3 regions of the Polycladomyces zharkentensis genome follow, and region 2 is predicted to be linked to each of the others. Evidence: predicted binding sites of a transcription regulator. Region 2 holds the regulator's gene; each other region holds the start of a gene.
What was found. The regulator Rex, encoded in region 2, represses fermentation and respiration genes when NADH is low (regulators of the CRP and FNR family bind a similar motif). The targets are predictions, from matches to a motif close to TTGTGAAATATTTCACAA.
Positions count from the first base shown of each region.

Region 1: the regulator Rex is predicted to act here: its motif matches at 1,220-1,237, upstream of JQC72_RS05000 (lactate permease LctP family transporter).
Region 3: the regulator Rex is predicted to act here: its motif matches at 7,517-7,534, upstream of JQC72_RS12105 (anion permease).

Region 1 covers NZ_JAFHAP010000005.1:95,503-105,889, reverse strand. Annotated here, with positions in the region: gene JQC72_RS05010 (hypothetical protein) at 1-205, shown strand, start outside; gene cydB (cytochrome d ubiquinol oxidase subunit II) at 208-939, shown strand; gene JQC72_RS05000 (lactate permease LctP family transporter) at 1,346-2,983, shown strand; gene JQC72_RS04995 (L-lactate dehydrogenase) at 3,044-3,988, shown strand; gene cobT (nicotinate-nucleotide--dimethylbenzimidazole phosphoribosyltransferase) at 4,416-5,489, opposite strand; gene JQC72_RS04985 (DUF3153 domain-containing protein) at 5,632-6,390, shown strand; gene leuC (3-isopropylmalate dehydratase large subunit) at 6,732-8,168, shown strand; gene leuD (3-isopropylmalate dehydratase small subunit) at 8,165-8,785, shown strand; gene JQC72_RS04970 (amino acid permease) at 8,831-10,240, opposite strand.
Region 2 covers NZ_JAFHAP010000009.1:156,965-167,351, reverse strand. Annotated here, with positions in the region: gene tatC (twin-arginine translocase subunit TatC) at 607-1,371, opposite strand; gene JQC72_RS11190 (redox-sensing transcriptional repressor Rex) at 1,429-2,097, opposite strand; gene JQC72_RS11185 (molybdopterin-binding protein) at 2,216-3,217, opposite strand; gene JQC72_RS11180 (5-formyltetrahydrofolate cyclo-ligase) at 3,263-3,859, opposite strand; gene JQC72_RS11175 (ammonium transporter) at 4,400-5,656, opposite strand; gene JQC72_RS11170 (ABC-F family ATP-binding cassette domain-containing protein) at 5,888-7,789, shown strand; gene JQC72_RS11165 (MFS transporter) at 8,047-9,288, shown strand; gene JQC72_RS11160 (transglutaminase-like domain-containing protein) at 9,285-9,887, shown strand.
Region 3 covers NZ_JAFHAP010000010.1:151,095-161,481, forward strand. Annotated here, with positions in the region: gene JQC72_RS16940 (Imm6 family immunity protein) at 97-384, opposite strand; gene JQC72_RS12065 (SMI1/KNR4 family protein) at 320-739, opposite strand; gene JQC72_RS16750 (GAF domain-containing protein) at 1,131-1,988, shown strand; partial or broken gene JQC72_RS12075 (PEP-utilizing enzyme) at 2,313-2,923, shown strand; gene JQC72_RS12080 (FecCD family ABC transporter permease) at 3,008-4,015, opposite strand; gene JQC72_RS12085 (FecCD family ABC transporter permease) at 4,018-5,037, opposite strand; gene JQC72_RS12090 (iron-hydroxamate ABC transporter substrate-binding protein) at 5,061-5,999, opposite strand; gene JQC72_RS12095 (ABC transporter ATP-binding protein) at 6,083-6,898, opposite strand; gene JQC72_RS12100 (hypothetical protein) at 7,082-7,459, shown strand; gene JQC72_RS12105 (anion permease) at 7,584-9,032, shown strand; gene JQC72_RS12110 (fumarate hydratase) at 9,267-10,112, shown strand; gene JQC72_RS12115 (Fe-S-containing hydro-lyase) at 10,126-10,387, shown strand, end outside.

The DNA of each region.
Region 1 (10,387 bases), on a different contig from region 2:
TCTTCACCCTGCCACCATTTTGTTGCTGTGGATGCCCATTGTAGGGGTTCGATTTTTTGGGTTGTCCCGTGCCGTGTTCCGTTACGCTGAACGATATTTCTCACACGACTTGACCTTTCGTATCCTCCGGCAGATCCGTGTGTGGCTGTACCGGCGCATTGAGCCGTTGGTACCGATGATGTTTTCCTGCTATTGGTGGCGCTGATTGTGCGTGCAGTGGCTTTTGAGTTTCGCAGTAAAATCAGTAACCCGCGTTGGCGTACCACCTGGGACTGGCTTCTGTTTACGGGAAGTGTGCTGCCGCCTTTTTTGTGGGGTGTAGCGATCGCCAACTTTATACGTGGTGTGCCCATCGACGCCAACATGAACTATGTCGGTACTTTCTGGAGCCTGATTACGCCATTCACCATCATGGGCGGGTTCAGTTTGCTGCTGCTTTCAACGTTAAGCGGGGCGCTGTACATCTCCCTTCGCACATCAGGCGAGATGCAGGAAAGGGCACGGGAAACCGCCAGGAGAATCGGGGCGCTCACCAGTCTGGTAATGTTCCTGTTTGCCATCTTAAGTTTCTACAATACTGACCTGTTCAGCAAAACCGGCATCGACCCCGGTGGAGTGCCTGTGCTGGCTGCCATGACCTTATTGTCGGTGCCCTTTTTCATTTACGCCAAACGCGACGGATGGGCGTTTTTAATGACCAGCCTGACAATCGTTTTCTCATCGGTCACGGTTTTTCTCCATCTGTTTCCGCGCGTCATGATCAGCTCGCTCAACCCCCACTGGAGTCTCACGATCTACAATGCTGCATCGGGACCCTATTCGTTGCGCGTGATGACGATCATCACTGTTTTTGTGTTACCGTTTGTCTTGGCGTACCAAGCTTGGACGTATTGGGTGTTTCGACACCGTCTGTGTCCAGGTGGTCACCTGGATTATTAGGATGAATCGAATATCTGTAATCCCACCATCATCCCGACAAGCGGACCCTGAAAGGGTCCTTATTCTTGTGCAAACCGGGGCACACCGGATCAAGCCAAACTCTTGTGGGAAAGGTACCGATGTCATTTTGAATGTGCCAGCGCTTCATGCACACGAACCAATTTGTTCATTTAATCACAAAATATCCGTCCCGTCCTTTTCATCCAACCTCGCACAACCCCTTTATTTATGAGGAATCAATGCTGTTAATTGAATTTTCCGTATTATCTATCATGACTTTAAGTGAAATCATTCACAAATTGTTCATTCCATTTATTTACGACGGGGAGTATAATGAAACCGACCAATACAACATCGCAGTGAATGGATGAGCTCATTCTTCGCTCTACTCTAAGGGGTGTTCCCTATGGACATGTGGACACAAACCTATGATCCTCTTCGCCAGTTATGGCTGTCAGCATTCGTATCTGCCATTCCGATCGTCTTCTTTGTGATATCTTTAACAATCTTGCGTCTAAAAGGATATATCGCCGCTTTCTATACAATGCTCATCGCCTTTGTGATTGCTGTCTTCGTTTACCGCATGCCGTTTTCCATGACGCTGGGAGCTGTCGGTTTTGGTTTTGCCTACAGTTTGTGGCCAATCGCCTGGATCGTCGTTACAGCTGTCTTACTGTATAAAATCACGGTAAAAACGGGGAATTTCGATGTGATTCGATCCAGCATCATCTCAATCACCGACGATCAACGGTTGCAACTTTTGCTGATTGGATTTTCGTTTAACGCATTTCTCGAAGGCGCGGCGGGATTTGGGGTTCCGATTGCCATCTCTGCCGCATTGCTCGTCGAACTGGGCTTTCAACCATTGCAAGCAGCTTCGCTTTGCCTGATTGCCAACGCCGCATCCGGAGCTTTTGGGGCAATGGGGATTCCGGTCATTGTGGCCGGTCAAGTCTCCGGTATCGATAAAATCGTGTTGTCTAACATTCTGGGGATTCAATTACCTATTATTTCCTTTCTCGTGCCGTTTTTGATGATTTGGATTTTGGATGGATTTCGCGGGGTCAGAGAAGTATTTCCCGCTCTGCTCGTTGTCGGTGGATCGTATGCAGTGACACAATACCTGACCGTCACTTTGATCGGACCCGAGTTGGCCAACATTACTTCCTCTCTCATCAGCATGGGTGCTCTGACGCTGTTTTCGAAGTTCTGGAAACCGAAAAACATCTTCCATCTTGACAATGGTGTACAACCTGTCCGCTCCAAGCGTCTGACAATGGGACAGGTCATCAAAGCATGGTCTCCGTTTTACATCTTGACGATCATAGTCAGCATTTGGAGCAGCAAAGCTTTTAAACATTTATTCGAACCAGGAGGTCCTTTGGAATTTCTTGTAACCAAGGTGAAAATTCCCGGACTTCATCAACATGTGTTGATTGCTCCACCGATTGCCAAGGAGCTGACACCATATGATGCGGTATTCAAACTGGACTGGCTGTCTTCGACAGGCACAGCGATCCTGATCTCCGTCATCCTGACACTTCTCTTGTTCCGCGTTGACATGAGAACAACATGGCAATTGATCAAAGAAACATTGCTTGAACTGTGGAAACCCATTGTCACCATCGGATTCGTACTCGCTTTTGCTTATCTTGCCAACTACTCGGGCATTTCGTCTACCTTGGGCTTGGCTTTGTCGAAAACCGGCAAGTTATTCCCATTCTTCTCACCTGTTCTGGGTTGGATCGGGGTATTTCTGACCGGTTCGGTTGTCGCCAACAACGCTCTGTTTGCTCACCTGCAACTGGTGACGGCGCAACAGATTGGGACATCGCCGGCCTTGCTCGTCGCCGCCAATACCAGTGGGGGGGTGATGGGGAAATTACTCAGTCCGCAATCGGTGGCGATCGCTACGGCAGCAGTTGGTCAATCCGGTAATGAATCCAGTCTGTTCCGCTTCACTTTGAAATACAGTTTGGCTTTCCTGTTCATCACCTGTAGCTTTACCTATCTATTGGCCTATGTTTTCCGCTTTCTCCTGTGAGGTATGGTGGAAAGTCAAAGTCAGCCCAATCATATGAAGAACGAAAGGAGTTGTCCCCTGATGAAAGTGTCGAAAGGGACCAAAATCGCCTTAATCGGAACCGGTTTTGTTGGATCGAGCTACGCATATGCGGTACTGAACCAAGGTTTGGCCAACGAATTGGTGTTGATTGACATTAACAAGAAAAAAGCGGAAGGGGACGCGATGGATCTGAATCACGCCTTGCCATTTGGTTCGCCGATGCGCATCTGGGCCGGGGATTATCACGATTGTCAAGATGCGGATCTTGTGGTGATCACTGCCGGTGCCAACCAGCAGCCCGGAGAAACCCGTCTCGATCTGGTGGATAAAAACGCGAAAATCTTTCAATCCATTATCAGCGAAGTGATGAAAAGCGGTTTTGATGGATTGTTCTTGGTTGCGACAAACCCGGTTGATATCCTCTCTTATGCGACATGGAAATATTCCGGGATGCCCGCTCATCGTGTGATTGGATCAGGTACCATCCTTGATACGGCTCGCTTGCGCTATCTGCTCGGTGAAGCGTATCAAGTGAATCCACAGAATGTACATGCCTATATCATCGGGGAACATGGGGATACGGAATTGCCCGTGTGGAGTCATGCCCATATTGGAACCCGTCCGATTTCGGACTATTTAAGGGAAGGAAATGGTCCGAACCAGGAAGAGTTGGATCAAATATTTGTCAATGTACGTGATGCAGCCTACCATATCATTGAACGCAAAGGAGCCACCTACTATGGAATTGCGATGGGACTGGCCCGTTTAACTCGCGCCATCTTAAACGATGAAAATTCAGTGCTCACTGTTTCCACCCTGCTCCGTGGCGAATATGGGCTAAAGGATATTTATATCGGTGTACCCGCCGTTGTGAATCGTTCCGGCATACGCGAAGTGATCGAGTTGAATTTGCAAGAGCAAGAACTGGAAAAACTGCATCATTCGGCAGAAGTGTTAGGACAAGTATTGAAAAAAGTATTCTAAGCACCGCTTCCAAATAGCAAAAAAGCGAAACCAAGCTCTTCAGGGTTGGGATGAGAGCGAATGTCGGACGCTGGTGGGCTTTGTCCCTCTGGCGTCCGACAGCATTTGGATGCAATGGAGTCGAGAAGTGCGAAAACACTTCAAACTGCTGTGCCGGCAAAATCTCGTGAAACGAAAATCACCCGGGCCTGGGCAAAGCCATCGTGGATGGATGTGGGCTGCCACCTGGATGAAGCGAAAAGCCCACGGCGACCAATGGAGTGCTTCCGGTGCTTCGGCCGCGTGAATCCTTCCAACATCCCCTCATATTTGAGAACCCTTTGTCCGATCGTTTCCCACTGTTGAAGTCACTCCCGGGAAAGGGTTGTCCTCGATTCGCTATTTTCCAAACGCTCGCTTTATCGACAAAGGTCACCGCATAAGCGGATTAAGGTCCCTCCAAACCCAAATCGGCAAAGGTGGCCATCTCCCGCATCAATGCCACGGCTGTCTCCATCAACGGAAACAACAGCGCCGCACCGGTTCCCTCTCCCAGTCGCATCCGGGCGTGAACCAGCGGCGTTAATCCCAACTTCTCCAACAGGATGCGATGTGCCGGCTCCTCAGACAAATGGGAGGCAAACAAATACGGCTTCACCCGTTCGGTCAAACCGGCGGCGATCATCGCGGCAGAGGTGGAAATGAGCCCGTCGATCACGACCGGCATGCGCTCCAGCGCTCCTCCCAACATCACCCCCGCCATCGCGGCAATCTCCAACCCGCCCACTTTGGCCAACACATCCACGGGGTCTTGCGCATCCGGCCGGTTGACGCGAATCGCCTGCTCGATGACACAGATCTTTCGTTGCATTCCCGCGTCGTCCACTCCGGCGCCGCGTCCCGTCAACCGGTTGACCGGACTGCCAGTCATTACCGCAGCAATGGCTGTGGCCGGTGTTGTATTACCAATACCCATTTCCCCCACACCAATGACGCGGACGCCTTCCTGTTTCAATCGTCTGGCCACATCCACACCCGCCATCATCGCCCGAACCGCTTCATCGCGTGACATGGCGGGGCCGGATGCCATATTGTCCGTACCCGGACGTATCTTGCAGTCGATGACGCCGTCGGGAACCGACCTCGCCCGACTGCCCACGTCCACCACATAGACATCTGCCCCGGTCTGCCGGGCGATCACATTGATCGCCGCTCCTCCCGCCGCGAAGTTGGCCATCATTTTCTCCGTCACTTCGGAGGGATAGGCCGTTACCCCCTCTTCCACCACACCGTGGTCTCCACAACAGACGACGATCGCTTTTTTGTTCATGTCGGGAATCTGTTCACCCGTGATGCCCGCCAAGCGGATCGCCATCTCCTCCAACAAGCCCAAACTACCCGGCGGTTTGGTCAATTGGTCGATATGGTTTCTCGCTTGTTGCTCCAATGTCCCGTCCGGAACCGGTATCAGTTTCGTCAGCGACTCCAATTGCCGGCGATCGGATCGATTCAGCTGTTGCATTTTCTTTTTGCTCCTTTTCTGAGATTTTTGCGAATCCTGACACGGTTACCCTTTGGTTGGTCCGTTTTTATGTTAAGATGTTCATGTTCACGGTCTTTTTCTATTGTACAGACTTCGGAATCAGCGAGAAAGGGAGGAAGCGATGAAACCAAAACGCTCGCGCTACGTATGGATGATGGTGACGATTGTGTGCATCATGCTGTTGACCGGTTGTGTGAACGCCACCATGCACATCACTGTTAATTCCGACGGTTCCGGTGTTTATCAGCTGAAACTGCTGTCCAACCCGTTGTTGGCCGAACAGATGGCCCCGATCAAAGACCGTCTCCAACAAAAAGGATACCAGGTCAAAACGGTGAATGAAGGGGACCAAACAGGCTGGGTGGCCGAAAAGCGCGTGGACAACGTATTGAAAGAACCGCCGGATCAAAATATGTTCAAAGACTTGTTGCCCAATCAACCGTCCGCCAGTTTGGCGGCCGTTTCCACCGATGCCGCACCGCAGAACGGCCGTTCCGGCCAACCCGTTTTTGACTTTGATCCGGGGTTTTTCACACTGAAATTCCGTGTCGACACCCATGTCGATCTGCGCTCGATGAAAGATCTGGGTGGCTCGTTTCTGGGTGAATCGCTGGGTGAACTCCTGCATTTGAAATTGATGCTGACGTTGCCCATCGCACCGGACAACCACAATGCGGACAATGTCACCGACGGCGGAAAAACCTTGACGTGGAACCTGAAGCCGGGACAAGACAACCCCATCTTTATGGAAGCGGAGTTTCCCAATCCGTTGGGCTGGGGCGCCATCATCCTCATCGCCGTGATTTTGTTGATCGTGTGGCGTGTTCGCAAAAAGCGTCATCATCCACCGACTGTCAACAACGGTTCCAATATATCGTGACCTTGAGGAAGACAAGCCTTTTTCATGTGTCCGGATCATTCATGAGTCAGAAAGTTTCACCAAGGAAAAACCGCTTCCCGCCTTCACACAAACGTCTGGTCGGGAGGCGTTTTCCTTTTTTTGCCTATGAAAAGCGTTTTTTTCAACAAATCGTGAACAACCCATATCAGCGCTTGCCATTGTGAGAAACTTTGTTAAAATAGGAACAATATCAGCAGTCAAACATTCGATCGACAGGGACCGTTTTCCCGCGGATTGATTGTCCCGTCACGACAACGGGCAGGGGAAGAACGTGTCCCGCTGACTTTATCCACACTTTTCACGAAATGAGGTGTCAGGTTATGAAGCCACGAACACTGTTCGAAAAAGTATGGGATCGACATGTGATTCACCAGGAACCGGGCAAACCCGCGCTGTTGTACATCGATCTTCATCTGATCCACGAGGTCACGTCACCACAGGCGTTTGAGGGATTGCGCTTGTCCGGTCGGAAAGTGAGAAGACCCGACTTGACCGTAGCCACGATGGATCACAATGTGCCCACAACCGACCGCTCGCTTCCCGTCACCGATCCCATTTCCGCCAAACAAATGGAGACACTGGCCAAAAACTGCCAGGAGTTCGGTATCTCCCTTTATGATTTACACAGCCCGCAACAAGGAATCGTCCATGTGATCGGGCCCGAGCTGGGGCTGACACTCCCCGGCAAAACCATCGTCTGCGGGGACAGTCATACGTCCACCCACGGCGCTTTCGGCGCACTGGCATTCGGGATTGGGACCAGCGAAGTGGAGCATGTGCTGGCTACACAGTGCCTGCCTCAAGCGAAACCGTTGACGATGGAGATCCATGTCAAGGGTAAACTGCAACCCGGCGTAACCGCCAAAGACCTGATCCTGGCCATCATCGCCCGCATCGGTACCGACGGTGCGACAGGAACGGTCATTGAATACACCGGTGAAGCCATCCGTGCGTTGACCATGGAAGAACGGATGACTGTCTGCAACATGTCCATCGAGGCGGGAGCGCGCGCCGGCATGATTGCCCCCGATGAAACGACGTTCGCCTATCTGAAAGACAAACCCCTGGCCCCCAAAGGGGAAGATTGGGAACGGGCCGTGGCGGAGTGGAAAGAGTTGCGAACCGATGAAGGTGCCGTTTACGATCGCAGGGTCGAAATCGACGCCAGCACCATTGCACCGCAAGTCACTTGGGGAACCAGTCCCGGCATGGGGGTCGATGTTACCGGCGCGGTACCGGACCCGGACTCTTTCCCCACGGAAACAGAGCGCAAATCAGCACGTCGCGCTTTGGAATACATGGGACTCAAACCGGGGACACCCATCACCGACATTCGGATCGACCGAGTGTTCATCGGCTCCTGTACCAACTCCCGAATCGAGGATCTGCGCGCCGCCGCCAGCGTGGTCAAAGGAAAAAAAGTGGCTCCGCACGTTCACGCGATGGTGGTGCCGGGATCACAACAAGTAAAGCGGCAAGCCGAGGCGGAAGGGTTGGACAGGATTTTCACCGAGGCCGGGTTTGAATGGCGTGAAGCGGGATGCAGCATGTGCTTGGCGATGAACCCCGACGTACTGCAACCGGGCGAACGCTGTGCCTCCACCTCCAACCGCAACTTTGAAGGAAGGCAGGGCCGGGGCGGACGCACTCACTTGGTCAGCCCGATGATGGCCGCTGCAGCAGCGATCGCCGGGCATTTCGTTGATATCAGGGAATGGGAAACTGAAAATATCCGACAAAAGGAGGTAACCCAATGAAACCGCTCATTCGGCATACGGGAATCGTGGCACCCCTGGATCAGGCCAATGTAGATACCGACCAGATCATCCCCAAACAGTTTCTCAAACGGATCGAACGGACCGGATTCGGGCAATTCTTGTTTTACGACTGGCGTTTTGACGATGACGGACAACCGCGATCGGACTTCGTGCTGAACCAGCCGCGATATCAAGGGGCATCCATTCTGCTCGCGCGAAACAACTTCGGTTGCGGCTCTTCGCGTGAACATGCGCCGTGGGCACTTTTGGACTATGGATTCCGCGTGGTCATCGCCCCGTCTTTCGCCGATATCTTTTACAACAATTGTTTCAAAAACGGGATGTTGCCGGTGAAATTGTCAGAAGAGAACGTGGAGGAACTCTTCCAACGTACGGAAGCCAAAGAAGGGTATTCACTCACGGTCGATCTGGAGAAATGTGTCGTAACGGATGAAGACGGCCTTTCCATCCCGTTCCAGGTGGACGAATATCGACGTCACTGTCTGATCAACGGCTTGGACGACATCGATATGACGCTGCAATATGAAGAGCAGATTGCACGTTACGAGGAAACATTGCCCGCATATTACCGGGTCAGCTCGGCCGTCTCCCGTTGACATGAAACCAGGGGCGCTTTTCGGCGCCCCTTCGTCATGCACAAGTTATTTCGTTTCTTGTCTCGATTGCTGTGCCAATACGCTTTTTCTCATCCCGTAGACCAGGTACAAAACGATACCGATTGCGAGCCACACCAAAAATCGGATCCAGGTGATGGGCGGCAAGCTGATGATTAACCAGGCGGAGAACAAAATGCCGATCAAAGGCACAAACGGGACCAACGGTGTGCGGAATGAACGCTCCAGATCAGGGCGTTTCACCCGCAGAACCATAATCGAAGCGCAGATCAGAATGAACGCCGACAAGGTCCCGATGTTCACCAGCTCCGCCACTTGGGCAATCGGCGTAAATCCGGCCACCAACGCCGTCACTACGCCAATGACCAGCGTTGGACGATGCGGTGTGCGAAACTTCGGATGGATACCGGAGAACCATTTCGGCAGCAGACCGTCACGACTCATGGCAAACCACACGCGGGCTGCCGCCAGCATGAAGGAGAACAACACGCTGGTGATCCCCGCCACGGCTGCGGCCGAAATGATTGCCGGAATCCATTTCAATCCGAGGTCTGTGAAGGCTTTTGACACCGGCGCCGGATTGTTCAAAGTCGTATAATATGCAATACCCGTCAAAACGAGCGACATTCCCACATACAGAATCATGGCGATCACCAAAGACAAAACCACTGCCCGCGGCAGATCCCGTTGCGGGTTTTTCGCTTCTTCCGCGGCTGTTGTCAACGTATCGTAACCGAATACCGCGAAGAAGACGAGCGCCGCGCCCTGCAACACGCCGTCAAAACCGAACGGCATAAACGGGGTCCAGTTATCCGGATTGACATAGAAGCTGCCGACGCCAATGATCACCAGGATGATCCCGATTTTGATGGCCACCATGAGTGAGTTGAACCGGGAACCCCACTCCAGACCGATGGTAAGCAGACCGGCAATCACCAAGCTCACCAGTGCCGCCAAAAGATCCACCACGTGTCCCTCACCCGTACCGGGCGCACCCTTGGCCCATACCGGCAAATGAATGCCGATTTGCTCCAATATGGACTGCAGATAACCGGACCAACCGATGGCGACGACAGACACCACCAGTGAGTACTCCAACAACAGGTCCCATCCGATCATCCAAGCGGCGAACTCACCCAACACAGCGTAACTGTAGGTGTAAGCGCTTCCAGAAACGGGTATCAATCCGGAAAACTCCGCGTAGCACAATGCCGCTGCCGCACTGGCCAAACCGGCGATAATAAAGGAAAGCAACACCGCCGGACCGGCATGCTTGGCCGCCGCCACTCCCGTCAACACGAAGATGCCCACACCGATGATGCCGCCAAGCCCGATGGCGGTCAGCGTGCCCAGCCCCAACACACGCTTGAGACCGGTTTCTTTCAATCCATCCGCTTGTAACTGCTCGATGGATTTTTTCCGCAACCACGGATTCATTTGGCAACCCCCTTGCTGATGAATAAATATGGAAACGCGATCATGCGGTGTATGCTTTGCATAATTATGATGACACAATTTGATCAAATCTAGAGACATAATACCATAATTGACTTAAAAAAAGAAATACATCTCCACAGATACAAA
Region 2 (10,387 bases):
TGTAAACATCCCGAATCCGGGCACAAAAAAGCGGGTCGCCGGCGTGTATTTCCGCCACGCACCCGCTGAGGGCAGATCTGATCTCCGGTTTTTCAGACATGAAACGTGTTTGACACTCCACACGTCTGAAGACGTAGGATTCCCGGGTTGTTGGCATCCGCAGTCCGTTTCCGCTTGGGACAACACCCGGGTTCAGGGGAGGTCATCACCCCGTCCCATGCCGTTCTGCAGCAACGGTGCATGTACCGCATGGTCGGCGTACCTGCGACCAACGGAAGTGCCCGTGGTATTACCGGTACGCTGGTTCCGCTTGACTCACGATCATGGTTTTACCCAGTGGGAGTCTTCGCCATCGGAACCTCCTGCCATGACGTACAAAATCCGACTGCCAGCAGGATGAGCACACTTGATGAATACACCATGCCTGACTATCCCCGTGAAGGGGATAACGGGCAAAGCACATCCCGCCATTCAAATACCTCAAGGGTACTTCCTCTGGTCGCCGCGGGCTTTCTGACAGCCATTTCTGTAAACCGCCTCCCACCATTCTCGCGTTGTCCGACGTGCTCAACAGTGTGGTCGGAGAAATCATTTCCAAAGAGATGGTTATGCCGACGGCTCACCGTCACCGTTCTTTTCCTTTTCCACTTCTGCCTCCCGCTGCATCCGCCGGTACACCCACATACAGATGATCACGCTGATCTCATACAGCACAATCATCGGTAAGGCGATCAAAATGTTGGTGACGATATCGGGCGGCGAAATCAAAGTTGAGAACACCACCAGCGCCAAATAGGCAAACCGGCGGAATTTCTTCAATAATGCCGGTGTGATGACAGAGAGCCGCGTCAAAAACATGACCAAAATCGGCAGCTCAAACAAAAACGCGATCGGGAAGACGATGTTGAACATAAATCGGAAATAATCATACAACCCGTATGTCTCCTGGGCCCCCAACTCCTGCGTCAAATTGGCCGAGAACCCGATCACATAAGGAAAAATCACCTTGTAGGCGAAAAGCAAACCGCCAAAAAACAAAAGGATCGCGAGTGGAATGTAGCTGAGCGTCACTTGGCGTTCGCGCGGACGCAAACCGGGTTCGACAAATCTCCAAATGTGATATAGTGCAACGGGCAACGTAAAGATCACCGCGATGAGAAACGCCGATCCCATGTAGATGCGAAACGCCTCACCAGGTGAAAAGATATGAAACGAAATGTTGGCCGGAACGTCCTTTTTCACCCAATCGATAATCGGCCCCGCGTATAGAAACCCCACAACCAAAAAGATAAAAAAGAACACCAACACCCATATGATCCGTTTGCGCAATTCGGCCAGGTGCTCCGTCAACGGCTGAGTCTGATCATCCATCGTTGGTCAAACCTTCCCTTGTCGTATTCAACCGTTTGTCCACGATGTGATCCCCCATCACAGGTGGTCTGCGGATGAGGGTTCGCGATCTTCTTCGGGCGGAAACTTTTTCAGGAAATAGATCAGCGTCTGCAATTCCGTCGTCAAATCGATGTGGTGGATCCGTACATTGGGTGGTGCCGTCAGCCGGGCAGGCGTAAAGTTCAAGATCCCCCGAATGCCCGCGGCCACGATGCGGTCCGTGACTTGCTGGGCGGCATTGGCCGGTACCGTCAGGATCGCCACCTCGACGTTGTGCAGTTCCTTCACTTCCGAAAAACGATTGATCGAAAAAATCGGGATGCCGTCAATCTCCTTACCCACTTTGTTGGAATCGATATCGAATCCCGCCACGATCTTGGTATTGTGACTGCGGTAGAAATTGTACCGCAACAACGCCGTGCCCAGATGACCGACACCGACCAAGACCACGTTGGTCACTTCGTCCTGCTTGAGGAAATCCCGCAAAAACTGAAGCAGATAATTGACGTTGTACCCGTATCCCTTCTTTCCCAACTCTCCCAAATAAGAAAAATCACGTCGAATGGTTGCCGGGTCGATCTGCAAGGCTTCGCTCAGCTGGGCAGAAGACACACGTTGCTTCCCGATGGCATGCAACTTCTCCAAATATCGGTAATACAGGGGTAACCGTTTCGCGGTTACTTGGGGAATCTTCTGATCAGCCATTTTCGCCTCCATACCCGAACGGTCCGTTGAGACCGTGTATTCTCCATTAACCGGATCGTGCAATTTTCACAAAGTGTTGCTATCAACATCATACAACGGAGCCATTCCGCCTGCAAGATCAACACGCATGCAGGCCACCGTGCCCCAATGTGATAATATCCTCCCGCGTGATTTTCTCACCTGCCAGGATACGAGGCAAAAAGACGTCAAACGAAGTAAACGGATCGTGCAACACACATCCGGGAAGCCCCATCAACGGAATCCCACGATAGTAGGCGATCAACAACATCGAGCCGGGCAACATCGGGCTGCCGTAACTGACAATGTCGGCTCCCAGTTCGGCGATGGCACCCGGTGTGCGATCATCCGGGTCGACCGACATACCGCCGGTGACGAGAATCAAGTCTGCGCCCTGATCGGCAAACGCCCGGATTTGTTGGGCGATCATCTCCTTGTCGTCATCGGCAAACGTTTGCCCGATCACTTTGGAACCGTACCGTTCCACTTTGTCCCGTACGACCGGACCGAAGCGATCCTGAATCCGACCGTGGTACACCTCGCTTCCGGTCGTCACAACACCGACCCGGTGCGGACGGAAGGGCAACACCTCCAGCACGGGATGTTCCTGCCGACCGGCAATCGTCTCCACTTGCTTGATGCGGCTTTCCGGTACCACCAACGGGATCACGCGGGCGGCTGCCACCCGTTGACCCGCCCGGACCGGCGTGTGCGTTTTCAACGTGGACAGAACCACGTGTTCCACACGGTTGATCGCCGTCAACGTCGGGACATCCACCCGGAGCAAACCGTCAATCCGCGACACGATGTCCACTTTCCCCTCTTTCGGAGGGGTCAGCTCCAACACCTCGTCCGAGCGCATCGCAGCGCGGGCGATCCGATGCGCCGCATCATCTTCGTGCAATTCCCCTTCGGCCAGCTCCAAAACGTATACATGCTCTTTGCCGATGTTCAGCAATTTTTCGATATCCTCTTCACGAATGGTATGACCCTTGCGAAACAGCGGCCCCTTGAACTCACCCGGAACGACCGCCGTCAGATCATGTGCCAACACCAAACCGACCGCTTCTTGGGTTCGCACTTCTTTCAGCTTGCTCTTCATTTCCTCCCCCTCCTGTCTATTTTAACGGTAAATCCGCCCGGGTAGTCACAGATCACTTTCTTCGGCAAAATGCCACACCCGCTCCGGCGTGATGACAACATGCATCCGTTGATCGTGCGCTTCAGGAAACACGGTTGCCACCATCTGAAACGGATAAGCCACACCAATCCGGATCATGTCGGCTCCCGCCCCGGAGAAAAACCGGTCATAATAACCGCCCCCATAACCGAGGCGGTATCCCTTTTCGTCAAACCCAATCCCCGGCACCACAGCCAAGTCCACTGCGGCAGGTATCACGCCATGACCGGCCTTTGCCGGCGGTTCCAGGATTCCGTATGCCCCCTTGGTCAACGGGGTATCAGGATGGATCGCATACAGTTCCATCGTTTTCGATTTTGGGTCCGCCTTGGGCACCACCACGCGCTTCCCCGCTTGCCACGCAATCCGGATCGCAGCCCATGTATCCACTTCTTTCTGAAAGGGAAGGTAAAAAAAGACCGTACCAGCACGCCGAAACGTTTCCAGGTTTATCAGGGTTTCCGTGATGGCCCGCGACCACCGCTGCGTTTTCTCAGTGTCCATCGCCTGCCGCAACCGTAGCAGTCGTGATCGCAGCCGTTTTTTTGCTTCTTTTTGATCCACGGCGTCGCGCCTCCCGTCCTCAAACAGCATTTCTCCATTCACTCTACATTATTGTATCGAAAAGGGAGGCATCCTGCCTTCAAAACCAATATATCTTGTTCTCGGTCGGAACGGCTCTTTCAATCTTCGCTCTGTGTGGTTGATTGCGGAAACAGGATTGCTGAAATCGAGAAATCACCAGGGTGTGTCTGGTGAATAGCGTCCACAGTCCACATTGTTTTCCGGCTCATTTCGCCAGTGCCCTGCAGAGAAGCAGATGATGACTGCTCCTACCCTGTGACAGGACGCAGACAGCGTACGCTTTGCTTTGAGGTAAATACGCGATTTCAATTCTGTACTTCCGAGTCTTCAGTCAGACGGCCCCTTGCTTTACTCACCCGGAAACACGGCTTCCTTACAGAATAACCAGACACGCCCTGAAGATCGGCCATCAATTAACCTTTTCCCGTTCGACGTCCGTTTTATCCCATACACAAAAAAACTCTCAGGCGGTTCAGACTTGAATCCGCCTGAGAGGGTAACAAAATATCTTTATGGTATTCAGCCTCTCGATGCCAAGCCGCCTGATGAAGCCGCAGCCCGAGCAGGCACCGCGCTCAGCGCCGGTTGCGACTCCTTCTCCGACTCATCAGCAGCAATGCCGTGATACACCAAATCGAGACCTTGCTCTTCTTCCTCGGCGGACACCCGAACCCCCATCAATTTGTTGACCAACAAGCCCACGACAAAGGCGGATACAAATCCCCAAACCGAAGCCGCTGCCGCCCCTGTCAATTGCACGGTCAACAAGTGGGTCTGACCGGTGATCAGGAATCCTTCCTTCAGGTCAAACAAGCCGACGGCGATGGTCCCAAACACACCGTTAAATCCATGGACGGCCACGGCACCCACGGGATCGTCCACCTTCAGCTTATCCACCCATTCAGTGGCCAAGATCACGAGTATACCGGCTACCAACCCGATCACGACAGCAGTCGTCGCGGAGACGAAGGCGCATCCCGCCGTAATCGCCACCAAACCGGACAGAAACCCGTTGATGGCCATTCCTGGATCGGCCGTCTTCAGGCGCATGACACTGAACAGGATTGCCGACGCTCCACCGGCGGCCGCGGCGATGAACGTATTCAGCGCAATGTCCGCCAGCCGTCCATCCATCGCGTTCAAAGTGCTGCCCGCATTAAATCCGAACCATCCAAACCACAGAATAAACCCTCCGGCGGCCGCCAACGGGATGTTGCTTGGAGCGAAATCGCCTTCCCGGTCATAACGGTTGGCCCGCGGACCCAAGATCATGGCCAGCGCAAGGGCGGCAAACCCTCCCATCGCATGAATGGCCGCCGATCCGGCAAAATCTTTCATCCCCATTTGGGCCAGCCACCCGTCGGCCGACCAAATCCAGTGACCGGAAATGGGATACATCAAACCACAAACGGCAAGTACGATTACGATATATGAGGAAAACTTCACCCGTTCCGCCACAGCACCGGAAATGATGGATGCAACGGCGATGGCGAATCCGATTTGGAACAACACATAGGCTTCCATCGGCAGTCCTTCGGGACCGGCCGCACGGCCCGAACCGACGACACCGAAAACATCTTTTCCAAACATCAGATGAATCCCGATCACATAAAAAGCCAGTGCACCAAACGTCAGATCCACAACGATCTTCATCGTGGCATTGACTGCGTTTTTACCGCGAACAAACCCTGCTTCCAGCAAACTGAAGCCGCCCTCCATGAAAATCACCATGGCGGCCGCCATAACCACCCATACCGTATTCAGTCCCGCTGTCATACTCACTTTTATTTCCCCCGAGTCACATATTTTCTTAATAGAGAGTATAAATCATGATGTCATTTTTATCAACTGTTTATGTTAGATTAACTAACATATTGATATATGAAATGCTGACAAAAGTCTTCGGCTTCCTCTGATCGTACGGACATCCGATCCCGCACCTACGGATTGCCCTTTGGCCATCGCTCGGCTACACTGGTGATACGTGGGAAAGGTTGGGATTCAATCATGGTATTATTGCAAGCCAAAGGAATCGTAAAATCGTTCGGCGCCACTCCCGTTCTCAGGCAGGCTGATCTGATGATTCGCGAAAAAGAACGGATCGGTCTGATCGGTGTCAACGGCGCCGGCAAATCCACGCTGGTGAAGATCCTCATCGGCCAAATCCCGCCGGATTCCGGCGAGTTACATGTGGCCAAAAATGCCCGGATCGGGTATCTTGCTCAAGACGCGGGACTGGCAAGCGACCGGACCATGTGGGACGAGATGCTCTCCGTGTTTGAACACATAAGGGCTATGGAGCGGGAATTGCGCCGGATGGAGCAGGAGATGGGAAGTGCCGAGGTGTTGTCCAACCCGGTCCGATACCAACAGATCATGGACCAATACGCCGCCCTGCAAACCCGTTTTGAAGAAGCGGGGGGTTACGGTTATGAAGCGCGGATTCGCGGTGCGCTTCATGGTTTGGGGTTGGCGGATTTGCCCTGGACCGAAACGCGTTGCTCCGCTTTGAGCGGCGGGCAAAAAACTCGGTTGGCACTGGCCAAACTGCTTTTGGAAGAGCCGGATCTACTCATTCTGGATGAGCCGACCAACTATCTCGATATGAACGCCTTGGCCTGGTTGGAGCAAACGCTGTCCAGTTATCCCGGAGCCTTGTTGGTGATTTCCCACGACCGGTATTTTCTCGACCGGTTCGCCCAGACCATCTACGAGATTGAACAAGGCCGGACCACGAAATATACGGGCAATTATACCGCTTATGTCCGTCAGAAAGAAGCGATGTTGGCACAGTTGGAAAAAGTCTATGAGCAGCAACAGGAAGAGATCCGAAAGATGGAAGAATTCATCCGGCGCAACATCGCCCGCGCTTCCACAAGCAAACGGGCGCAAAGCCGGCAGAAGGCGTTGGAGAAAATGGAACGGATCGAGAAACCGTTCCGGTCGGACGCTGCGGCTGCCATCCGCTTCGAAACGTCCGTCACCAGCGGTCGACAAGTGTTGCAGGTGGAAAACCTGTGCATCGGATATGACCCCGCAACTCCGTTGGCCCAAAATCTCACCTTTCAACTGGAGCGCGGCGAACGCGTGGCCTTGCTCGGTCCGAACGGGACAGGGAAAACCACCCTGCTCAAAACCATCGCAGGCATGATTGCGCCGTTGGACGGACATGTTCGCACGGGTACCGGTGTCATACTGGACTTTTACGACCAGGAACAACAAGAACTCGATCCGTCATCCACCGTGCTGGATGAACTGTGGAATGCTCACCCTGAGCTGAACCTGACCCGGATACGCACTGTGTTGGGACAATTCCTCTTTCAGGGAGATGACGTGTACAAACGGGTCAAAGAGTTGAGCGGCGGGGAAAAGGCCCGGTTGTCCCTGGCCAAACGAATGCTCAACCGCGCCAACTTTCTTCTGATGGACGAACCGACCAACCATTTGGACATGCGAAGCAAAGAACGGTTGGAAGAAGCGTTGGCAGCATATACCGGGACTTTGCTGTTCGTCTCCCATGACCGGTACTTTATCAACCGACTGGCCACCCGCATTTTGGAACTGTCACCGAACGGCGTGCGATCCTATCCCGGTAACTATGACGATTACTTGGCGAAACGGATCGAAGAGACGTCTGAATCGGTACAAAACGATGTCAAACCGGCGGAAGCGCATCGGGAAGAAAACCGCAAAAAACGGCAGGAGGAACGCCGCCGTCAACAGATCATCGCCCGGTTGGAGCAAGAAATCGAGGAGCTGGAACAACAACGGGCCAATATCAACGAACAGCTGTGTCAACCCGATGTCTATACCGATCCGGAAGAGAGCCGACGCTTGCAGGAGGCGTTGGAACGGGTAGAAACAGAGCTGAATGAGAAAACGGAAAAGTGGGCAGAAATGGCGGAGTGAACAGGTGCGACAGGTTGCCGATCCGTTTACGGCGGACGGCAACCTGTCTTCTTGATCCGACGACTCCACCCTCACTGTCAATGATCATGTTTTGTGATCGATCCAATCAATATCATTCATTTCAAAAAATATAAAGAATATATTATCATCTATATCAAGGTTCATGACTCCTCAACCGATCAGCAGGTACGGAGATCTTGAAAATCCAGGATCGATCTCCTCCCTTATACACTGAACAAGTAGGAGGACTGTCAAAAGTGCAGCTCCATTCATCCATGCAACAAGATCGATTCGAAGCCCCACCATCCTCTTCGTATCGCTGGATGATTTTGGCGGTGGCGACTTGGGTACAAGCGACGGCCACCTTGGTTACCTACGGAGTGGGACCCCTTGCGGCGATTTGGCAAAAACAATGGGGATTGTCCGCTGCGCAGGCCGGACTGTTGGTGTCTGCCGTTCAAGTCGGGCCTCTGCTCTCGATGCTCCTGATCGGCCACGCATTGGACCGATATGGGGAACGGTGGCTGGTCAGTCTGGGAGCTTGTATGTTGGGGATGACGTTTTTCCTTGTCTCCTTTACGACTCACTACCTCCTGCTGCTGTTGTTGCTCGGCATCGTCGGGATCTGGTACGGTACGGCCCAACCCGGAGGAAGCAAGGTGATTCTGCGTTGGTTCCCGAAAAAGGAAAGAGGACTGGCAATGGGCGTGCGACAAGCGGGCATCCCGATCGGGGGAGCCATCGGCGGCACATTGTTGCCATACTTGTCCCTTCACTTCGGTTGGCCTTCCGCCGTGTATGCGCAATCCGTTCTTGCCGTTGCCGGAGGCCTGCTCTTTCTGGCGTTGTATCGGGAACCGCAGGTTCCTCCCAAACATCAACGGCAGACAAACAGCCGTTTCCGGCAAAAGATCAAGGCCATCACCAGCAATCGCAAAATGTTGCCCATTTTATGCACCGGTATGATCATGGTGACGTTACAGATGGTGCTGGTGGGTCATTTGATGCTTTTTTTCGGCAATGAAAAGAAAACGGGACTGGTGATCGCAGGACAGCTGTTATCCACCGCGTTGATCTCCGGTATGGCGGGAAGAATTGTCCTCGCTCACATCAGCGACCGGTGGTGGGGAGGAAACAGGGAGTCCGTGCTTCACCTGTCAATATGGGCATCCGTGTTCGGCGTAACCGCACTGATTTTCCTGCCCGCCGTCCCGCCCGTCTGGTCACTCTTTGTGCTGTCCGCTTGGTTGGGCTTTTTCGGCATCGGTTGGTTCAGTTCATTTCTTCTGGCTGTCGCGGAACAGGCTCCGCCGCAATCGGAAGGACTGATGGTCAGCTACGCATTGACGCTGAACCAGGTTGCCATCATACTGGCGCCGGCATTGTTTGGGTGGATCGCCGATCTCACATCCTATTCTATTGCCTGGTCGCTGTTGGTCCTGTTGTTGCTCGGAAACGGACTGTTGCTTGCAAAAAAGAGAAGGGAGGACGTTGGATGAAACTCTTCTGCGAATCTGCCGATCTGAAAGACTATTTGGATGAGCTGGAAGAAGTGGACTACTCTCATCCCCTGATCCAGGAGAAAGTCCGGGAAATCCAAGCGGCACACCATTCACCGCTGGAACGGGTGAGAATCGCATATGAGTTTGTACGCGACAAAATTGATCACTCCTGGGACATCCAAAGTACGAGAGTAACCTGCAAAGCATCGGAAGTTTTGCAATACGGAGAAGGAATTTGTTATGCCAAATCCCATCTGCTGGCCGCCCTGCTGAGGGCGCAGGGGATTCCGACGGGATTTTGCTATCAGCGGTTGACGCGGGGTGACACCCCGGACACCGGGTACGCCGTTCATGCATTGAACGCCTTTTACCTGGATACCGTAGACAAATGGGTACGTCTCGATGCCAGGGGCAACAAACCGGGCGTGCAGGCCGAATTTTCGATCGACGAGGAAAAACTGGCATTCCCGGTTCGACCGGAAATGGATGAAATCGACTATCCCGTCATCTACGCCAAGCCGCAAACCTCCCATGTGTTGAAGAAGCACACCAATGCGCTTGAGATGTATCAATACCATCTGCCGAAACGACTGTAGGGCGTGCCTGATTTCCCCTGTCCCTTTACCGGCTCGCTCCACCTGCACCCGGCAAGAAAGCAGTTTGCACTCCGCACGTCTGAAGACGTGGGATTCTTGGGTCGTTAGCGTCCGCAGTCCGTTTCCGCTTTGGACAACGCCCAGGTTCAGGGGTGTGTCATCACCCCGTCCCAAGCAGTTCTGCAGCAACGCTGCAAGTACCCGCCTGGGCGGCGTACCTGCGACCAACGGAAGTACCCGTGGTATTACCGGTACGCCGGTTCTCCTTCACTCACGCTCATGGCTTTACCCGGTGGGAGTCTTCGCCACCAGAACCTCCTACTATGACGTACTAAATCCTACTACCAGCAGGATGAGCACAGCTCGATGAAGATTCTGACATTCCTTGTTTTCCCTGACAATCCCTGTGAAGGGGATAACTGGCAAAACTTCTTTTCTCCACGATTCAAATACCCCAGGGGTACTTCCTATGGTCGCCGTGGGCTTTCAGACAGCCATTT
Region 3 (10,387 bases), on a different contig from region 2:
TCAGTTCCCCACGTTGTCCATGACGCTGTAGCCGTGACAAGAATTTGTCGATTGGCCGCTTTTAAAACAATAGAGTTCCAATGGTAATACCCGTTTTCAGGAGCGTAAAAAGTACCATATATCTTCTACCCAATCCCAACACATGTCGACCGTTTTTCTCGCCTGATGATAACCTTCTTCATTGTCTAATTGATCCATCACTTTTTCTGTTAATCTAACAGATAAGCCACTCTGGCATCTACATTCACATTCATGATCCATTCCATGATCGCAATCCTCCTTTCTCCAACCCGCCGGCCTTTGGTAAAAGGAAAAGAACCTAATATAACTTGTTAAGAAGCTCAGTGAATGTATCACAAATAGGAACAACCTTGTCCCATTCATGGTCCCAAAAAACGACTTTGGGATTGTTTGGATCTTGCCTGAAATCAAAGCAGATAAAGTTACCGGCTGGATCATCGGCAATCGGGAAAACGTCCTTTGGCAATGCCTTCTTAATACGGTTATACACATCCAAAATGTACATTTCACTATCCGGCCGGAAACTGAGCAAAAAGCCAAAGGAAGTACCTTTTCTTCCTTCAAAATCAAATGTACTGGGCTCTGGCGTGGCACCGTCGTTTTTACATACACACTCAACAAAATCATTCGGAAACTGAATTTTCCATTGATCCTCAACTGTTTTTATTTTTTCGTCGTTCAGTTCCGCTTCCGAAGCAAGCCATTCAATTTTTTTCATTGTTTATCTCCCCTTCTTATTATAGTCGCTTCCTCCATCCCTGACCGCAACATCTTTTCCTCTAACGGATTGTCAGGCAAGAATCACATTCCATTTGGGTGCAATTCGAACGGTCAAAGCAACTCCCTACTTTATAACTGGTTCGGAGCATCCCAAAATTGATCAAAGTTTCATCAAGATTAGGTTCCCTTCCATAAACGGTAAATGGAGAATTATGGAAAGTAAATATGCGGTACAGTCGTCACCACAAACAAAACTCTCCCAAGGCCCACAACTTGGACAGGTTTTCTCTACAACATTTCATTCCTCTTTTCTTGCTTCAATCAACAAAACTTAAAGAAGGAATTTAAAGAAAACCGATTGAATACCTTTATCGGAAAGGGGGATAAAAGTGCTTGGTGATTTTTTGGAGAAGTTGTTCAACCGTTTCTTATGGTTCCCCTTTATAACAGCATATATTGTGCTTTCTGGATTGGTATGGTACGCTATATCTCAGATGGATTGGGGTAACCTCAAAAAGACCCCGATACCAGTGATAATAGTTGCTTCTGTATTATCTATATTGGCCGCTCTTCTTTTCTGGTGGAGTTACAAAGAAACGGCAAAATCTTTGCGTTTCAAGAGAGATTTTTCGGAGAGCGACAAAGATTTGGTCAAGGCAACCGACGCTCTTGATATTATGAGTAAAATCGGGAATCAAATTACGAAATGTATATCCGAACCTTTTTCAACGGCCAACAATCATTATACCTTTCATTCGATTTGTTGGCTGATTCGGGCATTTATGATCAATGAAAGATCGAAGGACCCAAAAGTGGTACTTTTTATTCCGAATGAGGAAGAAAGCCACCTGGAACCATGTGGTTGGGCAAATCACTCTACTCGCATCCAAAAATTCACTCTAAAAATTAGTCAAGAAAATGCAGCAGGATTTACATATATGACGGGTGAACCTTATTATTTACCTGACGTAAACGCCCCTGGTGTTCGTTTTGAACGCAACAGTTATTCTAACAATTCGTTCTGTTCATTGGTTACAGTTCCCGTAAAATGCGGAAATGAAGTAATTGGCGTTCTAAGTGTGACAGGTCAAGAAAAAAATTCGTACAATGAATCTGAAGACATTCCTTATTTAAGGGCTTTTGCCAACGCACTTTCCCCTTTGGTTACTCACCATTTATTAGGTAGAAAGGGTGTCTGTGGTGAACACCGTGAAACAGTTGGGTCCAAAAGAACAGATCATTTATGAACAGTTTGAGCAGGGGAAAATGTCCCGTCGTGAATTTTTGGACCGTGCAACAGAAGGTCTCTTTAGGGAAAAAAGGCGGAAAGTGGCGGAAAGGCATGAAAAATATTTTGGGAAAAAAATTTTGTGACCAATCCAATAGTGGCTTGGTTTTTTCTTTCGTACCAAATAACAACCGGGCGGGACAATCCGCCCGGTCTTCTTTATTTGATGGTCTGATCTTGGTTACATCCTATTCTAAATCATCGAATCTCTTCCACCAATCCTTTTATTCCCCCTTGGCAGCCTCCACTTTGTCTTATCCAACACCACCAACACCGCCGTATCGGCTATCGGGAATATCCCAAGTCTTGGTCAAACGGTACTACCTTTATAAACAGGCGTTGCAGAAGGAAGCCGAACGGCTCGTGGAAAAGGGCGTCATCAAGGAGAAGGAGGATATCTACTATCTGTCGTTTGAAGAACTTCGGGAGGTCGTCCGTACAAACCGGCTGGATTACAGCATCATAACCAAGAGAAAAGAGGAGTACGAGGTCTATGAGAAGTTGACGCCGCCGCGGATCTTAACATCCGAGGGCGAGTGTATCGTTGGCGAGTACAACGCCGACAATATCCCCCAAGGGGCTTTGTCGGGCATCCCCGTCTCGTCCGGCATTGTCGAGGAACGCGCACGTGTCAATTTAAAAATGGAGGACGCCGACAACATAGAGGATGGCGATATCTTGGTCACGACATTTACTGATCCCAGCTGGACGCCGTTGTTTGTATCCGTCAAGGGCTTGGTGACCGAAGTAGGCGGGCTGATGACCCATGGTTCCGTCATTGCGCGCGAATACGGTCTTCCGGCAGTCGTAGGGGTGGAAAACGCTACGAAACGGATCAAAGACGGACAGCGGATCCGTGTGAACGGAACAGAAGGATACGTTGAACTGTTGTGACGGGGGATGACCGCTAACATACATTAGCGGTCATTCAACCGGGACGGGACAGGTCTTTGTTTTCCGCCCGAGTCTCCCTTTTGACTATTTTTTTGCCATTAAGTACATAAAATAGGGTGCCCCAATGATTGAAACGACAATTCCGGCAGGAATACCGCTTGGGTCCAATATGACCCTTCCGATGGTATCCGCAGCAAGGAGCAAAATGGCTCCGAGCACAGCCGCTATCGGAAGGAACCATTGATGACGCGGTCCTACCAATGCCCTTGCGATATGCGGAGCCATGAGCCCAATAAACGGGATACTTCCGCTGACTGATACAGAAGCTGAGGAAAGAGCCACCGCGATAAAAATCAGGATGAGCCTTTCCCTTTCCACATGGACCCCCAAACCCACAGATACATGTTCATGCAAGTTCAATATGTTGAGTACATTCGATTTTGCCAAGACAACAGGGAGCAACAAAAGAATCCAAGGAAGTAAGGCCAGAACAAATGTCCAATCATCTCCCCAAATTCTCCCCGCCATCCAATTGGCAAAAAAATCATATTCCTCACGTTCCAAACGGGTGCTCAGGGTTAAAATCGCGCCATTCATGGCAGCTGCTATCCCAACACCAATTAAAACGAGCCGATTCGGATCAACCCCCTCCCCTTTTAGATAGGACAGGATGTAAATGATAGCTGCAGCGAATATTCCTCCCAATAACGCAAAAAGGGGGAGTACGTATAAAAAATTTGTCGATTCTGCGGTAAAAAACATAACATAAAAAACCACCATCAGCCCGGCGCCTGCATGAATTCCCAAAACACCCGGATCCGAAAGCGGGTTTCTGGTAATACTTTGCAGAATCGAACCGGAAACGGCCAGTCCCATACCGGCCAGTATCGTGATGATGATTCTCGGAAGCCGGAAATCAAATAAAATCAAATTTTCCTTGCTGGTGCCCTGTCCTAAAATGGTACGTGCCAATTGAGCAGGGGATAAAGATATATATCCGGTTGCCACACTGATCACGAAAAGTGCCAGAAGCAAAAAGAGTGCTGATATCATGGTGAATCGCACTCTCTTGAGCCGATCTGAATTGATCATGTTCACTTTCTTCCCCCCTTTCGTGCAAGATAAAGGAAGAAAGGAACGCCGGCAATGGATACGATTGCACCAATTGGGGTCTCATATGGAGCGTTTACCATTCTCGCAGCCGTGTCGGCAAGCACCATCAGTATGCCTCCAAATACGGCTGAACATGGGATGATCCAACGATAATCCGTCCCAACCAGATAACGGACTATGTTAGGCACCATTAATCCAACAAAAGCAACAGGCCCAACCAGTGAAACGGCAGCTCCCGCCAGGATCAGCACAACAGTCATCAGGACGGCTTTTGTTAACAGAGTCCGCTGTCCCAACCCTTTTGCCATTTCTTCACCAAAGCTGAGGATGGTTAAGTGTTTGGAAAGCACGATTGCCATCATCATTCCCACAACAACCACCGGGAAAATCAGTTTCAATTGGAGCCAGTTTGTTCCGGAAACACCCCCAGCCGTCCAAAAAGCAAGATCCTGAGACAGTTTATAATACAGGGCCATCCCTTCCCCTAAAGCCGACAATAATGCCGACACAGCTGCACCCGCCAGAGTGATGCGGACGGGAGACATTCCTCCCGGCCTTAACGATCCCAGACCAAACACCAGTCCGGCTCCTATTCCGGCACCAATAAAGGAAACGAACATGACTGATAAATAGGTGGCACTCGGGTGGAAAGCAAATACACACGCAAGAGCCAGACTTGCACCGGCGTTGAGACCAAGCAGACCGGGATCTGCGAGGGGATTTCTTGTCATTCCCTGCATAATGGCTCCGCTGACCGCAAAGGCTGCCCCAACGATTGCTGCTCCCAGCTCCCTCGGCAACCTGATGCCGACAATAATTTGATCCGCTTCCCTGGTGGAATCATAGTGAAAAATCGATCTCCACACAGTTTGAAAATCAATATGGGCAGCCCCTACTGAAATCCCCAACACAATACTCCCTATCAGGAGTATGAAACCGAAAGCCAATAGGGAAGTACCGATTGCCGGTCGGGAATAAACTTTATTTTCTTTTTCAACCATAAGATCCAGTCCCTTTAATAAACTTATGATTTCCCTTTGGTCAGTGCTTTGACGATGAATTCCATTTCTTTTTCAAGGGAGATCGGGTCATTGAAATAGAAGGACTTTGAATCGAATGGAATGACATGATTTTTTTGTACTGCCGGTATCCTTTTCCAAACATCCGTCTCCATAAATGAGTTATCCGCAGCTTCAGCTCCTTTACCCACAAAAATGTAATCACCTGCGTATTGGGGAATCACTTCGGCTGAAATTGCCTTATACCCAGGACCAAACACGTCTTGTTCCACTTTTTTGGGAGCTTTCAGACCAAGAGCCTGATAGATTACTTCCGTTCCACGACCCCAATTGTTCCCATATACGTAAATATCTTTTCCATATTTTTCTAAAACGGTAACGGTAACGTTGTCACCGATGGCTTCGCGGACCTTTTTCCTCGCCGCTTTCGCTTTCTCTTGCCACTCTTTCACCCACGCTCTTGCTTCCTTTTCTTTGCCAACCAATTTCCCTATTTCAATATGTTGTTGCAGATAATTGTATTTATCGTAGGTAAAAGCAACCGTCGGAGCAATCTCGGAATATTTCTTGATATTTTTGTCGTTTGAATAAGTAATGATCAAATCAGGATTTAATGCCACGAGCTTCTCCAAAGAATCAGTGGTTACCACTTCTACATCATCCAATTTGCCTTTAAAGAATTGACTCTCCTTGGGCCATTCGTTGACAGCGATCGGTTTAATCCCCAGTTTCAGCAGATTTCCTACATAAGACGCTGCCAGCACAGCAACTCTTTTCGGGCGGGCAGGCACTTTGATATCACCATGTTCAGAATGATAAACCCTCATTTTTTGTGAAGAATCAGCTTCCAGGCCGAAATGATTCTGATTCGTTCCACAAGCTGCCAACAAACCAACAAGAACTGCAATTAAGCTTAGAAACAAACATTTTTTGAGTATCCTCATTACGCTCATCCTCCATTCAATGTAATGAAAATCATTCTCAATTTAATGTTGAAAAAAATAAATATATCTTCGTCAGAAAATCGTTATATCGCCATTTCTTCCATTGCATGAAACCTGTTGATTAAATCGTATGTGAGGCAAATCGGTTTTTTTGTTCTCGGGTCTATGCCAATCTCAACATCAATGTGAAAGACACGCCTTAGAACCTGAGAAGTCATTACCTCTTCTGCGGTCCCTTCCTTTATGATGTCACCATCCTTCATGGCTACAATATGATCAGCGAAACGGGCTGCATGATTTAAATCATGAATCACCATCACAATGGTACGTTTTTCTTTTTCGTTTAAGTATTTCAGCAGCTCCAAGACCTCCAGCTGGTGTGCCAAATCAAGATATGTTGTCGGCTCATCAAGAAGAATGATATCCGTTTCCTGGGCTAACGCCATGGCAATCCAAACTCTCTGCCTCTGTCCTCCTGAAAGGGTATCCACTTCCCTGTCCCTGAAGGAGGCAATACCGGTTACCTGAAGTGCCCAATTGATTACCTCCCGGTCTTGATCCTTCAGCCTCCCCATCCCTTTTTGATAAGGAAACCTTCCATATGAAACCAATTCTGCAACCGTCAGCCCCTCCGGAGCACCCAGTGACTGGGGCAATATCGCCATTTTTTGAGCAATCTTTTTTGTAGATTCCTTAATAATTTCTTTTCCATCCAGAAATACAGCACCAGATTTTGCAGCAAGTATTCGAGCCATTGCTTTCAAAACAGTCGATTTACCGCAACCATTCGGTCCAATAATCGCCGTGATTTTATTATCAGGGATGTTTAAGTTTAAATTTTTTACGATATCATGGTCTCCATAGGCTATTCTTAAATTCTCGGTAAAAAGCCTGGACATGATTTTTCCCCCTGTTTCCCTTTGCTCACAAATTAAAAAGGGACAACGTATGTATATGTTCCAAAACGATCACCAATATTTTCCTTATCCATCAATCCCTCAACTTCCCCAACAACAGGAATGAAAGTGATTATCAGTTTCGATTTTATTGAAAAACCAACACCGCGTCAATGGGATGGTTGAATGACAGATTTTTTCAAAAGTGAAGGATTTTTTAACCAAAGTCTTGAACAAAGGGGATTTAGTGAAATAAGTGAAAACATATCCTCAAGTAACCATAACCATTCCCCAATTGAATTCTTTTTTCTTGTGCTCGAATTATCCAAGGCGGCATATTCAAACCTCCCTGCTCCCTCTTTAAAATCATTTGAAGAGTACTTGTGGACAATTCCTGTTTATTTATTTGTCATTTCGGAGGAAATCCAAGACCGTCGCCAATGGGAAGATGACCTATGTGCAACGGCAACAACCATGATGAAATTTTTCGAACACCTTTTTGTGAAATTAATCACATTCGCCTCATCTAATACAATATATAATTTAGATAGCAAGATGCTGTAGATATCGGTGTTTCAGGAGTAAAATTAGGTGTAAAAAATTGGGCTAAGAGAGGTTGTTATGTGAATATGTTCACAAAAAAGAGGTCTCGATTGCTGAAAAAGGGGGAAGCAAATTGGCATACGCAATTCAGGATGTAACCAAAAAGCATGACAAGGAAGTCAAGGTCATACCATTATTGATCACGCTGAGCATCGGTGTTGTCATCTGGTTTTTGCCGACTCCTTCAGGAGTAACGGAACAAGCTTGGCATCTGCTTGCCATCTTTATTGCGACCATTGTCGGTCTGATTATCAAACCCCTTCCCATGGGATCCGTGGCAATTCTCGCCATTATGGCGACAGGTCTCACGAAAACATTGAGCATCGATGATGCACTGAGCGGTTTCCAAAACTCCACGATTTGGCTCATAGTCATCGCTTTCTTTATTTCCCGAGGCTTTATTAAAACCGGCCTTGGCACAAGGATTGCCTATCTGTTTGTAAAAAAGTTCGGCAAAAAAACGTTGGGCCTTTCCTATTCGCTGTTGGCAAGCGACCTCATATTGGCCCCGGCAATGCCGAGCAATACAGCACGAGCCGGCGGCATTATCTTCCCGATTATCCGTTCTCTTTCTGAAACATTTGGCTCCCGCCCCGGGGATGGGACAGAAAGGAAAATTGGCGCTTTCTTAACAAAAGTCGCCTTTCAAGGTGATATGGTTACAAGCGCCATGTTTATGACTGCAATGGCAGCAAACCCCCTGGCAGCAAATCTTGCCAAAGATATATTAAAAACCGATATTTCTTGGACGAGTTGGGCAGCGGCTGCTCTTGTACCGGGGCTGGTGAGTCTGATATTGATTCCATTGGTTCTTTACAAACTGTATCCACCAGAAATTAAAGAAACCAAAGGTGCAACGGAATTGGCGACACAAAAATTGAAAGAATTGGGTCCGCTGAAACGGTCTGAAAAGAGTATGATCGCTGTCTTTCTATTGATCTTGTTTCTCTGGATTTTCGGCGAAAAGGGTTTGCCGATCTTGGGGGAAATTGGCGCAACAACCACTGCCTTTATTGGTCTTTCAGCCCTACTGCTTACCCAAGTTCTCACATGGTCAGACATTAAAAAAGAAGAGAATGCCTGGGACACGTTAACATGGTTTTCTGCACTGGTCATGATGGCGACCCACTTGGATAAACTCGGCTTGATTTCTTGGTTTAGCAATCGCATGAAAGATTCCGTAAGCGATATGGCTTGGGTATGGGGACTCGTCATCCTGGCAGTCGTCTACTTCTACAGTCACTATTTCTTCGCCAGCGCCACGGCCCACGTCAGTGCCATGTATTCCTCGTTCTTGGCCGTCATCACGGCTGCGGGGGCTCCGGGAATGCTCGCGGCTTTGATTCTTGCATATTTTAGCAATTTGTATGGTTGTATCACGCACTATGGAAGTGGTCCGGCACCCGTCTTTTTCGGCTCAGGTTACATTACGCAAGGCAAATGGTGGTCCCTTGGGTTAATCCTCTCTGTCATGCACATCGTGGTTTGGTTTGTGATCGGCGGCTTATGGTGGAAAGTACTCGGTCTTTGGTGAAAAGGAGATGAAGCCAGATGCTTTCGCGGTGCTGCAACGCAAAAATCAAAGTGGAGTTCCATGAGGAGTATGATTATTGCAGCGATGATGATTATCCGTTAAAAGTACCATATTTGGTTTGTACGAAATGCGGAAAGCGATACGTTCCCCAGTATACAGCGGAGGAGCAGAAAGAATTACTCGAAGAGAATTACCCGAATCAATGTGCACTCTGATTTGTCAGGAGGGCTTTCAATGAGAGAGATATCAACGGAATTGATCACCCGCACCGTTCGTGATTTATGTATTCAGGCCGCTTGTGACCTACCAAAGGATGTAGAAGAACTTCTTCAGAAAGCGTTGGAGAAAGAAACATCACAATTTGGAAAATATAGCTTGGACAAGATTCTGAAAAACGTAACCTTATCTCGAGAAGAACAGGCGCCAATGTGTCAAGATACCGGCATGACTGTCATTTTCGTTGAAGTGGGGCAAGAGGTGCATATTGTAGGTGAAAATCTGACAGAGGCGATCAACGAAGGCGTTCGGCAAGGGTATACAGAGGGATATTTGCGTAAATCCGTTGTGGAAGATCCTGTATTTCATCGAAACAATACCGGTGACAATACACCGGCTGTCATTCATACCGAAATCGTTCCTGGTGATCAAATTCGGATTCAAGTGTTGCCAAAAGGGGCGGGCAGTGAAAATATGGGGGCACTCAAAATGTGCAAACCTGCCGAAGGATTGGAAGGGATTAAGGAATTTGTCATCAAGACCATAACCGAAGCAGGAGGAAATCCCTGCCCGCCGGTGATTGTCGGTATTGGGATCGGCGGTACGATAGACAAATGTACGTTACTTGCCAAAAAGGCACTGACTCGAAAAGCTGGAGAGCCCCATCCGAATCCAGAATACGCCAAATTGGAACAAGAGCTTCTTGAAGAAATCAATAAACTGGGAATTGGTCCTCAAGGATTCGGGGGACAAGTGACTGCGTTAGCGGTTCATATAGAAACCTATCCCACCCATATCGCGATGATGCCAGTTTGCGTGACACTCAATTGCCATGCGGCACGACATAAAGAAGCTATTCTCTAAAGAGGTGTACAAAATGGCTGCTATCAAAAAAATTACGACTCCCCTAACATATGACCAAGTAAAGGGATTGAAGGCGGGCGATCAGGTCACGATTACAGGTGTAATTTTTACAGCACGGGATGCGGCTCACAAAATTTTGGTGGAAAATCTGAAAGCCGGCAATTCGCTGCCGGTCGATTTCAAGGATCAAATCATTTATTACGCTGGACCGACGCCCGCCAAACCAGGAAAAGTAATCGGATCCTGTGGACCTACCACCAGCAGTCGCATGGATG